Regions from separate parts of the Lysinibacillus sp. JK80 genome, predicted to be linked through region 2. Evidence: a T-box and tRNA genes for the amino acid it is inferred to sense, from the RefSeq annotation. Region 2 holds a T-box; the other holds one or more tRNA genes.

The links. A T-box is a leader RNA that pairs with one kind of tRNA and senses whether it is charged. The one in region 2 lies ahead of leuS (leucine--tRNA ligase), so its partner is inferred to be a tRNA-Leu.
Region 1: it encodes a tRNA-Leu, which carries the amino acid that the T-box ahead of leuS (leucine--tRNA ligase) is inferred to sense. The anticodon was not compared.

The regions. Positions count from the first base shown of each region.
Region 1 covers NZ_CP058997.1:4,133,307-4,139,005, forward strand. Annotated here, with positions in the region: rRNA gene HXV90_RS20685 (16S ribosomal RNA) at 1-1,163, opposite strand, end outside; tRNA gene HXV90_RS20690 (tRNA-Gly) at 1,363-1,436, opposite strand; tRNA gene HXV90_RS20695 (tRNA-Arg) at 1,454-1,530, opposite strand; tRNA gene HXV90_RS20700 (tRNA-Leu) at 1,553-1,638, opposite strand; tRNA gene HXV90_RS20705 (tRNA-Lys) at 1,705-1,777, opposite strand; tRNA gene HXV90_RS20710 (tRNA-Gln) at 1,793-1,867, opposite strand; tRNA gene HXV90_RS20715 (tRNA-Asp) at 1,873-1,948, opposite strand; tRNA gene HXV90_RS20720 (tRNA-Glu) at 1,979-2,050, opposite strand; tRNA gene HXV90_RS20725 (tRNA-Asn) at 2,052-2,128, opposite strand; gene HXV90_RS20730 (SprT family protein) at 2,220-2,681, opposite strand; gene HXV90_RS20735 (Tex family protein) at 2,749-4,920, opposite strand; gene sigB (RNA polymerase sigma factor SigB) at 5,056-5,699, opposite strand, start outside.
Region 2 covers NZ_CP058997.1:3,445,532-3,451,230, forward strand. Annotated here, with positions in the region: gene HXV90_RS17230 (NupC/NupG family nucleoside CNT transporter) at 58-1,239, shown strand; gene leuS (leucine--tRNA ligase) at 1,375-3,792, opposite strand; T-box leader at 3,879-4,089, opposite strand; gene HXV90_RS17240 (SulP family inorganic anion transporter) at 4,155-5,699, opposite strand, start outside.

The DNA.
Region 1 (5,699 bases), 690 kb from region 2:
CTTAGAGTGCCCAACTAAATGATGGCAACTAAGATCAAGGGTTGCGCTCGTTGCGGGACTTAACCCAACATCTCACGACACGAGCTGACGACAACCATGCACCACCTGTCACCGTTGCCCCCGAAGGGGAAACTATATCTCTACAGTGGTCAACGGGATGTCAAGACCTGGTAAGGTTCTTCGCGTTGCTTCGAATTAAACCACATGCTCCACCGCTTGTGCGGGCCCCCGTCAATTCCTTTGAGTTTCAGTCTTGCGACCGTACTCCCCAGGCGGAGTGCTTAATGCGTTAGCTGCAGCACTAAGGGGCGGAAACCCCCTAACACTTAGCACTCATCGTTTACGGCGTGGACTACCAGGGTATCTAATCCTGTTTGCTCCCCACGCTTTCGCGCCTCAGCGTCAGTTACAGACCAGAAAGTCGCCTTCGCCACTGGTGTTCCTCCAAATCTCTACGCATTTCACCGCTACACTTGGAATTCCACTTTCCTCTTCTGCACTCAAGTCCCCCAGTTTCCAATGACCCTCCACGGTTGAGCCGTGGGCTTTCACATCAGACTTAAAGGACCGCCTGCGCGCGCTTTACGCCCAATAATTCCGGACAACGCTTGCCACCTACGTATTACCGCGGCTGCTGGCACGTAGTTAGCCGTGGCTTTCTAATAAGGTACCGTCAAGGTACAGCCAGTTACTACTGTACTTGTTCTTCCCTTACAACAGAGTTTTACGATCCGAAAACCTTCTTCACTCACGCGGCGTTGCTCCATCAGGCTTTCGCCCATTGTGGAAGATTCCCTACTGCTGCCTCCCGTAGGAGTCTGGGCCGTGTCTCAGTCCCAGTGTGGCCGATCACCCTCTCAGGTCGGCTACGCATCGTCGCCTTGGTGAGCCGTTACCTCACCAACTAGCTAATGCGCCGCGGGCCCATCCTATAGCGACAGCCGAAACCGTCTTTCAGTCTTTCACCATGAAGCAAAAGAGATTATTCGGTATTAGCCCCGGTTTCCCGGAGTTATCCCAAACTATAGGGTAGGTTGCCCACGTGTTACTCACCCGTCCGCCGCTAACGTCAAAGGAGCAAGCTCCTTTTCTGTTCGCTCGACTTGCATGTATTAGGCACGCCGCCAGCGTTCGTCCTGAGCCAGGATCAAACTCTCCATAAAAGAAATTTGATTAGCTCAAATTGTTTTGCTGGCATCATGTTTGATGTCCAAAATTTTTGTTTTGTTCACTAACCGAAGCTAGCTACTTAAAACTTTATTGATTACGTTTTGCTTGTTCAGTTTTCAAGGTTCATGTCATCGCCCTTTTGGACAACTATTTAAATTTACCATACAACCAAGAGGTTGTCAACACTTTTTTTGGAGCGGGTGATGAGAATCGAACTCACGACATCAGCTTGGAAGGCTGAGGTTTTACCATTAAACTACACCCGCATATATTTTCTTAAAAATGGCGCGCCCGGCAGGAGTCGAACCCACAACCTTCTGATCCGTAGTCAGACGCTCTATCCAATTGAGCTACGGGCGCATATGAAATTAATTAATTGACTTGGTGCGGCCGAGAGGACTTGAACCTCCACGGGGTTGCCCCCACTAGGCCCTCAACCTAGCGCGTCTGCCGTTCCGCCACGACCGCATTCAATTAGTAACTTTTTTATTATACTATGATAATTCAAAAAGTCAACTCTTTTTCTTAAAGAGATGAGCCATGAAGGACTCGAACCTTCGACCCTCTGATTAAAAGTCAGATGCTCTACCAACTGAGCTAATGGCTCGAATTAAGAAATGAATGGCTGGGGTACTAGGATTCGAACCTAGGCATGACGGAATCAAAATCCGTTGCCTTACCGCTTGGCTATACCCCAATAAGTGGCGGTCCCGACCGGGATCGAACCGGCGATCTCCTGCGTGACAGGCAGGCATGTTAACCGCTACACCACGGGACCAAAATATTATTTACATTAAATTATGAAAAATGACCCCTACGGGATTCGAACCCGTGTTACCGCCGTGAAAGGGCGGTGTCTTAACCACTTGACCAAGGGGCCATGGCTCCGAAGGCAGGACTCGAACCTGCGACAACCTGATTAACAGTCAGGTGCTACTACCAACTGAGCTACTTCGGAATAATTCATGTTATGTTGTCGTCGTTATCTTGTCGACTTTTACTATTATAGGGACAACTCAACAAAACGTCAACTATTTTTTAAACTTTTTTTACTCTACTAATTTTAATTTCCCCAAACACTTACTGCAACAATACTTTTCAACATTCATTTTTATTTTCCGTATATATAATTGGTGGCAATTGACACAAGTATATGTATAGCGTCGTCGTTGTTTTTTAACTGTAGCTTTCGGGACATGTAAAACTGCGCAAAATCGAGGGGCATCTACTTTCCTTAATAATTCTCTAAAATCTTTATCTCGATGCTGATACCCTTTACCTTCAATATGTAGGTGATAATGGCATAATTCGTGTAAAACAATACCTTGAATCTCTTTCAAACCGTATAACTCATAGGCTTTAGGATTAATCTCAATATTATGGGATTGTAAAAGATATCGTCCTCCCGTTGACCGTAATCTCGGATTAAAGTAGGCTTGATGCAGAAAAGGCCTCTGAAAGTTTTCTAAAGATAAGCGACGAACAAGCTCTTGTAATTCTTGATTGTCCACAGTAATCACCTCTAACAACAAGAATACCACACTGCGTAGTATAGACAGTGTGGCAAAAATTTAGTACTCAAACTAATGCTTGATTTTTAGGAGGAAGCATCGTTAAAGAGATACGCCCTTTCGTTACATCTATTTGTTCAACCCAGACAGTTACAATATCCCCAAGTGCCACAACTTCTAATGGATGCTTAATACGTTTATTTTGGAGTTTAGAAATATGCACAAGTCCATCTTGCTTCACGCCAATGTCAACAAATGCGCCGAAATCTACTACATTTCTTACCGTCCCCTGCAATTCCATACCTACTTTTAAATCTTCCATTTTTAATACATCAGTCTTAAGCAATGGTTGTGGGAATGCATCACGTGGGTCACGACTAGGTTTCATTAAGGTATCCACGATATCTTGAATTGTCACAACTCCTACTCCAAGCACATCACTTAATTTTTGGATATTTAGTGCTGCAATAGCATCCTCTGCCTTCTGTGTCCCTAACTCTTTTTTATCTATTTGAGCCTCTGCTAATATTTGCTCAGCAAGGGCATAGCTTTCAGGATGAATACCTGTAGCATCAAACGGATTTTTTGCTTCTGGGACACGTAGGAAACCAATAGCTTGTTCATACGTTTTGGCGCCTAACCTTGGAATCTTCTTTAATTGCGCACGTGTAGTAAATTGACCATTTTCCTCTCGCGTCTTTACGATATTCTCTGCAACAGTTTTTGATAGACCAGAAACATATTGTAAGAGTGATGATGAAGCCGTATTTACATCTACACCAACTTGGTTAACAGCTGTTTCTACTATAAAAGATAGCGATTCATTTAATTTTTTTTGAGAAACATCATGCTGATACTGACCTACACCCACAGCTTTTGGTTCAATTTTCACTAACTCTGATAAAGGATCCTGTAAGCGACGTGCAATGGAGACAGCACTACGTTGTTCAACCTGTAAATCAGGAAATTCTGTACGTGCAATTTCAGACGCTGAATAAACAGATGCCCCCGCTTCATTGACAATCACATAGGCTATGTCAGTAGTAAGTTCATTTAATACATCCGCGATAAATTGTTCTGTCTCCCGAGATGCTGTACCATTACCAATGGCAATTATACTTATTGGATACTTTGCCAAAATTCCTTTTACAATAGCTTTGGATTTTGCCACATCTGGTTTCGGTGGATGTGGGTAAATAGCTGTAACCTCAAGCATTTTCCCAGTTTCATCTACAACCGCCAGCTTGCAACCTGTACGGTAAGCTGGATCAACCCCTAAAACATATTTACCTTTCATAGGTGGTTGTAGCAATAGGTTACGTAAATTTTCGGAAAAAATATGAATAGCCTGTGCCTCAGCTTTTTCTGTAAGCTCGTTTCGTAATTCCCTTTCAATTGAAGGCTGAATTAAACGCTTGTACGAATCCTCGATTGCTAGTTTAACTTCTGCAATAGCAGGAGACGAACCAGTTGCAGGTATCCATTCTTTCCACATAATCATTAATACTCGATCCACCGGCACATGAATAGAAACCTTTAAGATTTCTTCTTTCTCTCCTCGGTTTATCGCTAAAATACGGTGTGGTACAATGCGACTAACAGGCTCTTCATATTCGTAATACATTTCAAAAACATTTTTCTCGTCGATTTCTGTATTTTTCACAGACGTCACAAGAATTCCATCTTTCCATGAATAAGCTCGGATTTTTTCACGAATAGAGGCATCGTCCGCAAAACGTTCTGCTAATATATCTCGAGCTCCTATCAGGGCTTCTTCCGTATTAGTAACTTGTTCGTTGTCCACAAAGTCAGTTGCTAATTGCTCTAATGCATCATCACTAAATGCTAACAGGAGATCTGCAAGAGGCTCTAAACCTTTCTCTTTTGCAATCGTCGCCTTTGTACGTCGTTTTTGCTTATAAGGTCTATATAAATCCTCAACACGTTGTAAGATTGTTGCAGAAAGAATAGTCTGCTCTAATTCTGGTGTAAGCTTTTCTTGCTCTTGGATTAATCGTATAACTTCTTCTTTTCGTTGTTCAAGTTGCTGTATGTAGTGATAACGATCTTCTACAGCTTTAATTTGCACCTCATCAAGTGATCCTGTAACCTCTTTTCGATAGCGCGCAATAAATGGTACCGTATTTCCCTCTTCTAATAAGTTAATAACAGCTTCTACTTGCCCTGGTTTGACTGCTACATCCTTTGCAATGAGCTGTAACATTTGCTTTTGCTCCACATCATCACTACCTTTTTCTTTTCATTTTACCATTACACTTTACTAAAAATGCAAAAAAATAGTCTACTCAGACGAATATGAGTAGACTATTTCCATTCATTTTAAAGGTATTTTTCATTAAACACCCACGAAAGATTAGAGCGAAACACCGCCACTTGCTAGAATAGCCTCTTGTAATTTCTTTATTGCTTTCCTTTGTATCCTCGATACATGCATTTGAGAAATCCCTAATCGTTCTCCAGCTTCTTTTTGACTAAGTTGCTCTAGATATGTAAGCTGAATAATTTGTTTTTCCCTCTCATTCAACACAACCAGCGCCTCTGAAACAATCATTCGTTTATTGGTCATTTCATAGCCATCGTCTTCCCTGCCCAAAATATCGAATAACGTGACTGTACTACCGTCTGAGTCTGACTCTATCGAATGGTCCATAGAAAGAGCTTGATAACTACGGCTCATTTCCATAGCTTCTAGTACCTCTTCCTCTGCTACTTCTAATCGTTCAGCAATATCTTTAATGGATGGAGAACGCTGTAATTCAATTGTCAGCGCCTCCACAGTTGATTTAATCCTCGGCCCAAGTTCCTTTATACGTCTAGGTACATGCACATCCCATGTTTTATCACGTAAAAAACGTTTGATTTCCCCAACAATTGTTGGCACGGCAAAAGCTTCAAAACTACGACCAACATTCGGATCAAAACGTCTTATTGCACCTAACAATCCCAGCATCCCTACTTGAACAATATCATCATAATAAGATTTACCATTCGAATATT
Region 2 (5,699 bases):
GTTCTTCTGAAATTGGAACATTAGGACAAAATATCACAGATACTTATGGAGGAACTTATGAGATACTTAATATCCTTTTGTGGATTGTTACTTGTTTTTGCCTTAGCTTTATTAATGAGTAAAAACAAAAAAGAAATAAAATATAAATATATAGTGATTATGTTGATCATCCAATTTTTATTGGCAGCTTTACTACTTAATACAACGGTCGGCTATGTGCTAATCAAAGGAATCACCAAAGTGTTTGATCACTTATTGTCCTATGCAAATGCAGGTATATCATTTGTTTTTGGTGGCTTAGCAAATGAAGGCGAATCACCCTTCTTTTTAACAGTTTTATTACCGATCGTCTTTATATCTGTTCTGATTGGGATCTTGCAGCATTTTAAAATTCTTCCTTTTCTGATGAAATGGGTAGGTTTATTTTTAAGTAAAGTAAGTGGCATGGGGAAATTGGAATCCTATAATGCTGTTGCTTCTGCTATGGTAGGCCAATCCGAAGTGTTCATAACTGTTAAAAAGCAATTAGATAAGATTGCACCACAACGTATGTATACATTATGCGCTTCTGCTATGTCGACTGTTTCGATGTCAGTAGTTGGAGCTTATATGACGATGATTGAGCCAAAGTATGTTGTTACGGCCATTGTATTAAACCTGTTTGGTGGATTTATTATTGTTTCCATCATTAATCCATATACTGTGGATGAAAAAGAAGATATCTTAACAATTGAAGATGAACAGAAGCAAGCGTTCTTTCAAATGATTGGCGAATATATTATGGATGGCTTTAAAGTAGCCATCATTGTTGGGGCAATGCTTATTGGTTTCGTAGCATTAATGGATTTAATCAATTCATTATTCGATATGATTATCGGTATATCTTTCCAAGAAATATTAGGCTATATCTTTGCGCCAATCGCTTTCCTAATGGGTATCCCATGGGCAGATGCTGTGGCTGCTGGCGGTATTATGGCAACCAAATTAGTAACAAACGAATTTGTTGCTATGATTAACCTTGGCGATGTTGCCGAGTCCATGAGTGAACGTACATTAGGTATTATTTCTGTATTCCTCGTATCTTTTGCCAACTTTTCATCAATCGGGATTATTTCGGGAGCTGTAAAAGGTTTGAATGAAAGGCAAGGGAATGTCGTTGCTCGATTTGGACTAAAGTTGTTGTACGGTGCTACACTCGTAAGTATCCTAACAGCTATTATTGTGGGATTGATTATTTAATTGTATCAGGAGCTATTTATTGAACTGCACTCAGTTAGATGGGTGCAGTCCTTATTTTATTGCTTAAGCTCTAAATTAAAAAATGTACATTACTAAAATTGAATTTAGTAATGTACATTTTTATTTTATATCTCTTTATTTTACGACAATATTGACAAGTTTGCCTGGAATAACGATGATTTTCACTAAGCTCTTTCCTGCCATGTATTCTTGAACCTTTTCATCAGCAAGTGCTACTTTTTCAATATCCTCTTTTGAAGCATCTTTTGCTACGACGATCTTAGCACGAACTTTACCAGCAACTTGTACAGCAATTTCTACTTCATCATCCACAAGCTTTGCTTCATCATATGTTGGCCATTGCTCATATGAAAGAGTTGAATCGTGTCCTAATAGTTGCCATAGTTCTTCTGCAATATGTGGAGCGATTGGAGCTAGCATTTTCACAAAGCCTTCAGCATAAGTCGTTGGAATCACATCAGCTTTATAGCAATCATTAATAAAGACCATCATTTGTGAAATAGCTGTGTTAAAGCGGATGCCTTCATAATCCTCTGTCACTTTTTTCACTGTTTGGTGGTATGATTTTTCAAGTGATTGATCGTTAGACACTTGAATTTTTGCTGAAATTGCGCCATCTTCTTCACTGACAAATAGACGCCAGATACGGTCTAAGAAGCGACGTGCTCCATCTAAACCATTTGTAGACCATGCAACAGAAGCCTCTAGTGGGCCCATGAACATTTCATATAAACGTAATGTATCGGCACCATGTGACGTAATGATTTCATCCGGGTTGACAACATTGCCCTTAGATTTAGACATTTTCTCGTTACCTTCACCTAGAATCATTCCCTGGTTAAATAATTTTTGGAATGGCTCTTTTGTATGAACAACACCTAAATCATAGAGAACTTTATGCCAGAAGCGAGCGTATAGTAAATGTAATACAGCATGCTCCGCACCACCAATATAAATATCAACAGGTAACCAACGTTTTAGTAACTCTGGGTCTGCAATCGCCTCTGTATTTGTAGGGTCGATATAGCGTAGGAAGTACCAGCTCGAACCTGCCCACTGCGGCATTGTATTTGTTTCACGACGTCCTTTTTTACCTGTCTCTGGATCGACAACATTTACCCATTCTTCAATATTTGCTAATGGTGATTCACCAGTACCTGATGGACGGATATTATCTGTTTTTGGTAGCATTAAAGGTAATTCTGATTCTGGAACTGGCGTAATCGTGCCATCTTCCCAATGAATCATTGGAATTGGTTCACCCCAATAACGCTGACGGGAGAATAACCAGTCACGTAGACGATAAGAAATTTTCTTCTCCCCTACACCTTTTTCCGCTAACCATTCAATGGCTTTCGCAATGCCATCTGCTTTATTTAAGCCATTCAGGAATTCAGAGTTAATATGTTGACCATCACCTGTAAATGCTTCTTTGCTAATGTCTCCACCTTCAAGTACAGGAACGATGTCTAAGCCAAATTCAGTTGCGAATTCATAGTCACGTTCATCATGTGCTGGCACCGCCATAATAGCACCTGTACCATAAGACACTAACACATAGTCAGCAATCCAAATCGGCACTTTTTTACCGTTAATCGGATTCACTGCATAAGCACCTGTAAATACACCTGTTTTTTCTTTCGCTAAATCTGTACGCTCTAGGTCGGATTTCATTTTAACTTTCTCTAAATAAGCCTCAACAGCTTGGCGTTGGTCAGCTGTTGTAATTTGTTCCACTAATTTATGCTCTGGTGCAAGCACACAGTATGTAGCACCAAACAATGTATCAGGACGTGTTGTGAAAACTGTGAAGTTTTGATCTGAACCGTCAATGGCAAATGTCACTTCTGCCCCTTCTGAACGGCCAATCCAATTGCGTTGCATATCTTTAATAGATTCAGGCCAATCAACTTCTTCTAAGTCATCGATTAAACGATCAGCATAGGCTGTAATTTTAAGCATCCACTGCTTCATTGGTCTGCGTTCTACTGGATGACCACCACGCTCTGATTTCCCATCAATTACTTCTTCGTTAGCTAATACCGTGCCAAGTGCTGGACACCAGTTAACAGCTACTTCATCCACATAAGCTAAACCTTTCTTATAAAGCTGGATAAAAATCCATTGTGTCCATTTATAATACTCTGGATCAGTTGTGTTAATTTCGCGATCCCAATCATAGCTGAAGCCTAGCTCTTGAATTTGACGTTTAAATGTCGCAATATTTTTAGCTGTAAATTCAGCTGGATCATTCCCTGTATCAAGTGCATATTGCTCAGCTGGTAAACCAAAAGCATCCCAGCCCATTGGATGAAGTACATTATAGCCTTGCATACGTTTAAAGCGTGATAGAATATCAGTTGCCGTATACCCCTCTGGATGGCCTACATGTAGTCCTGCGCCAGATGGATAAGGGAACATATCTAAAGCAAAGAATTTAGGCTTCGCTGTTTCATTTTCAGTTTTAAATGTTTTGTTATCAGCCCAATATTGTTGCCACTTTTTTTCAATTTGTTCATGATTAAAACTCATTTTTTTTCCTCCTTCGATTGATCGTGCTGCTCTCCATCATAATTGACAAAATATTTAAAAAATAAAAAAACTCGCCCCTTTCTTATAGAAGGGACGAGAGAATTTGTACTCCCGCGGTACCACCCAAATTAGTGATTACACTCGGCTCAAGCTTCCTTAACGCGGAAGAAACGACACACGCTGTTTCACGCGGGCAGACTCAGAAGGCGAGTTCAACTTGCATTCTTACTAGCTCCCACCAACCGCTAGCTCTCTAAAAAGAACCACAAATCTACTATTCCTCATCACAGTCTTTACATGATATTGCATTTATTCTAATGGAAAGTATTGAAAAGCACAAGCCTTTGTTTACAGCTTACCCATTACTGAACAATTAAATCCTTTTCTTCCTTAGACTTTGATAAATCCTGACATTCATGAAAAGCAAAGTGCTGACAACCAATACATTGATTGACGTTTAAATAATGGAAAGCTTTTGTAATCGCTTCTCCAGTATGCTGAAAAAAATGCTGCGCGCCTATTTTATCGTAAAGTCCATTGTGCTGAAGAGCATCCTTTAAATCTCCTTGCACACCCGTTACCAAAATAGTACCGCCCTGTGCTGTATAATTTTCAATGATATTACTAAAATATGCTTCTCCAGTAGAATCCATAAAGGGCACTTTCCCCATCCGTAATATCAAAACTCTTGAGTGCTGATGCAAAGTACTTTCAATCGTTTGTTCAAACATTTGTGCAGCACCAAAAAACAACGGCCCTTCAATTGTGTACATACTAATTTGCGGGCAATCATGCTGCTGATGCACTACATGTGGCTGTACCTTTTCACTTTTATTTGAATGATCTGGAAGTACTTTTGTAACAACAAGCTTTTCACTCATGCGTTTTGCAAATAATAGCACAGCCAGCACAAGCCCTACCTCAACTGCTAATGTAAGACTAGTGAATACCGTTAATAAAAAGGTAATCAATAATACCAGTGAGTCGCCTGATTTTAATTTTGCGATATGTGAAAAATGATGTCGTTCACTCATATTCCAAGCTACGACCATCAATACCGGAGCCATGCTTGCTAACGGAATATGAGATGCATATGGAGCTAATAACAATAATGTGATTAAAACAAACACACCATGAATGATACCAGACATAGGAGATACTGCGCCTGTTTTGATATTGGTCGCTGTACGTGCAATGGCGCCTGTTGCTGGAATACCACCGAATAAAGGCGTCACAATATTAGCAATCCCCTGACCGATTAACTCACGATTACTGTTATGCTTACTATTTGTCATCCCATCCGCCACAACTGCCGATAATAAAGACTCAATACCACCTAGCATTGCAATGACAAACGCTGGGCCAATAAGTTGTTGTAATCGTTCGAGCGTGATGTTCGGTAAGGCGAAATGAGGTAATGTATTAGGAATTTGACCATAAGCCGTTGCAATGGTAGCAACTTGTCCTGAAAAGAAGAAAGTTGCCATAAGTGTAGAGACAACGATACCCGCTAATGCTCCTGGAACCTTTGGAAAAAACTTTGGAGTTATCATTATTGTCGCCAAGCATACGACAGCAGTAAGAATACTATACGTATTTGTCGTACTAAGCTGCTTAATGATTTCCTGTATGTTGGCGATAAAATATTCATGCCTTTTAACATTTGTGAGCCCTAGAAAGTTAGCGATTTGACCTGTAAAAATAATCACTGCTATCCCTGCTGTAAAACCAACTGTTACAGGACGTGGAATAAACTTAATTAGAGTCCCTAACTTAAAAAAGCCCATGACACAAAGCAATACCCCTGCCATTAAACCCGCAAGTAATAAATCTTCATAGCCATAGGTAAGAACAATCCCCAATAGAATTGGCACAAACGCCCCCGTAGGCCCACCTATTTGATATTT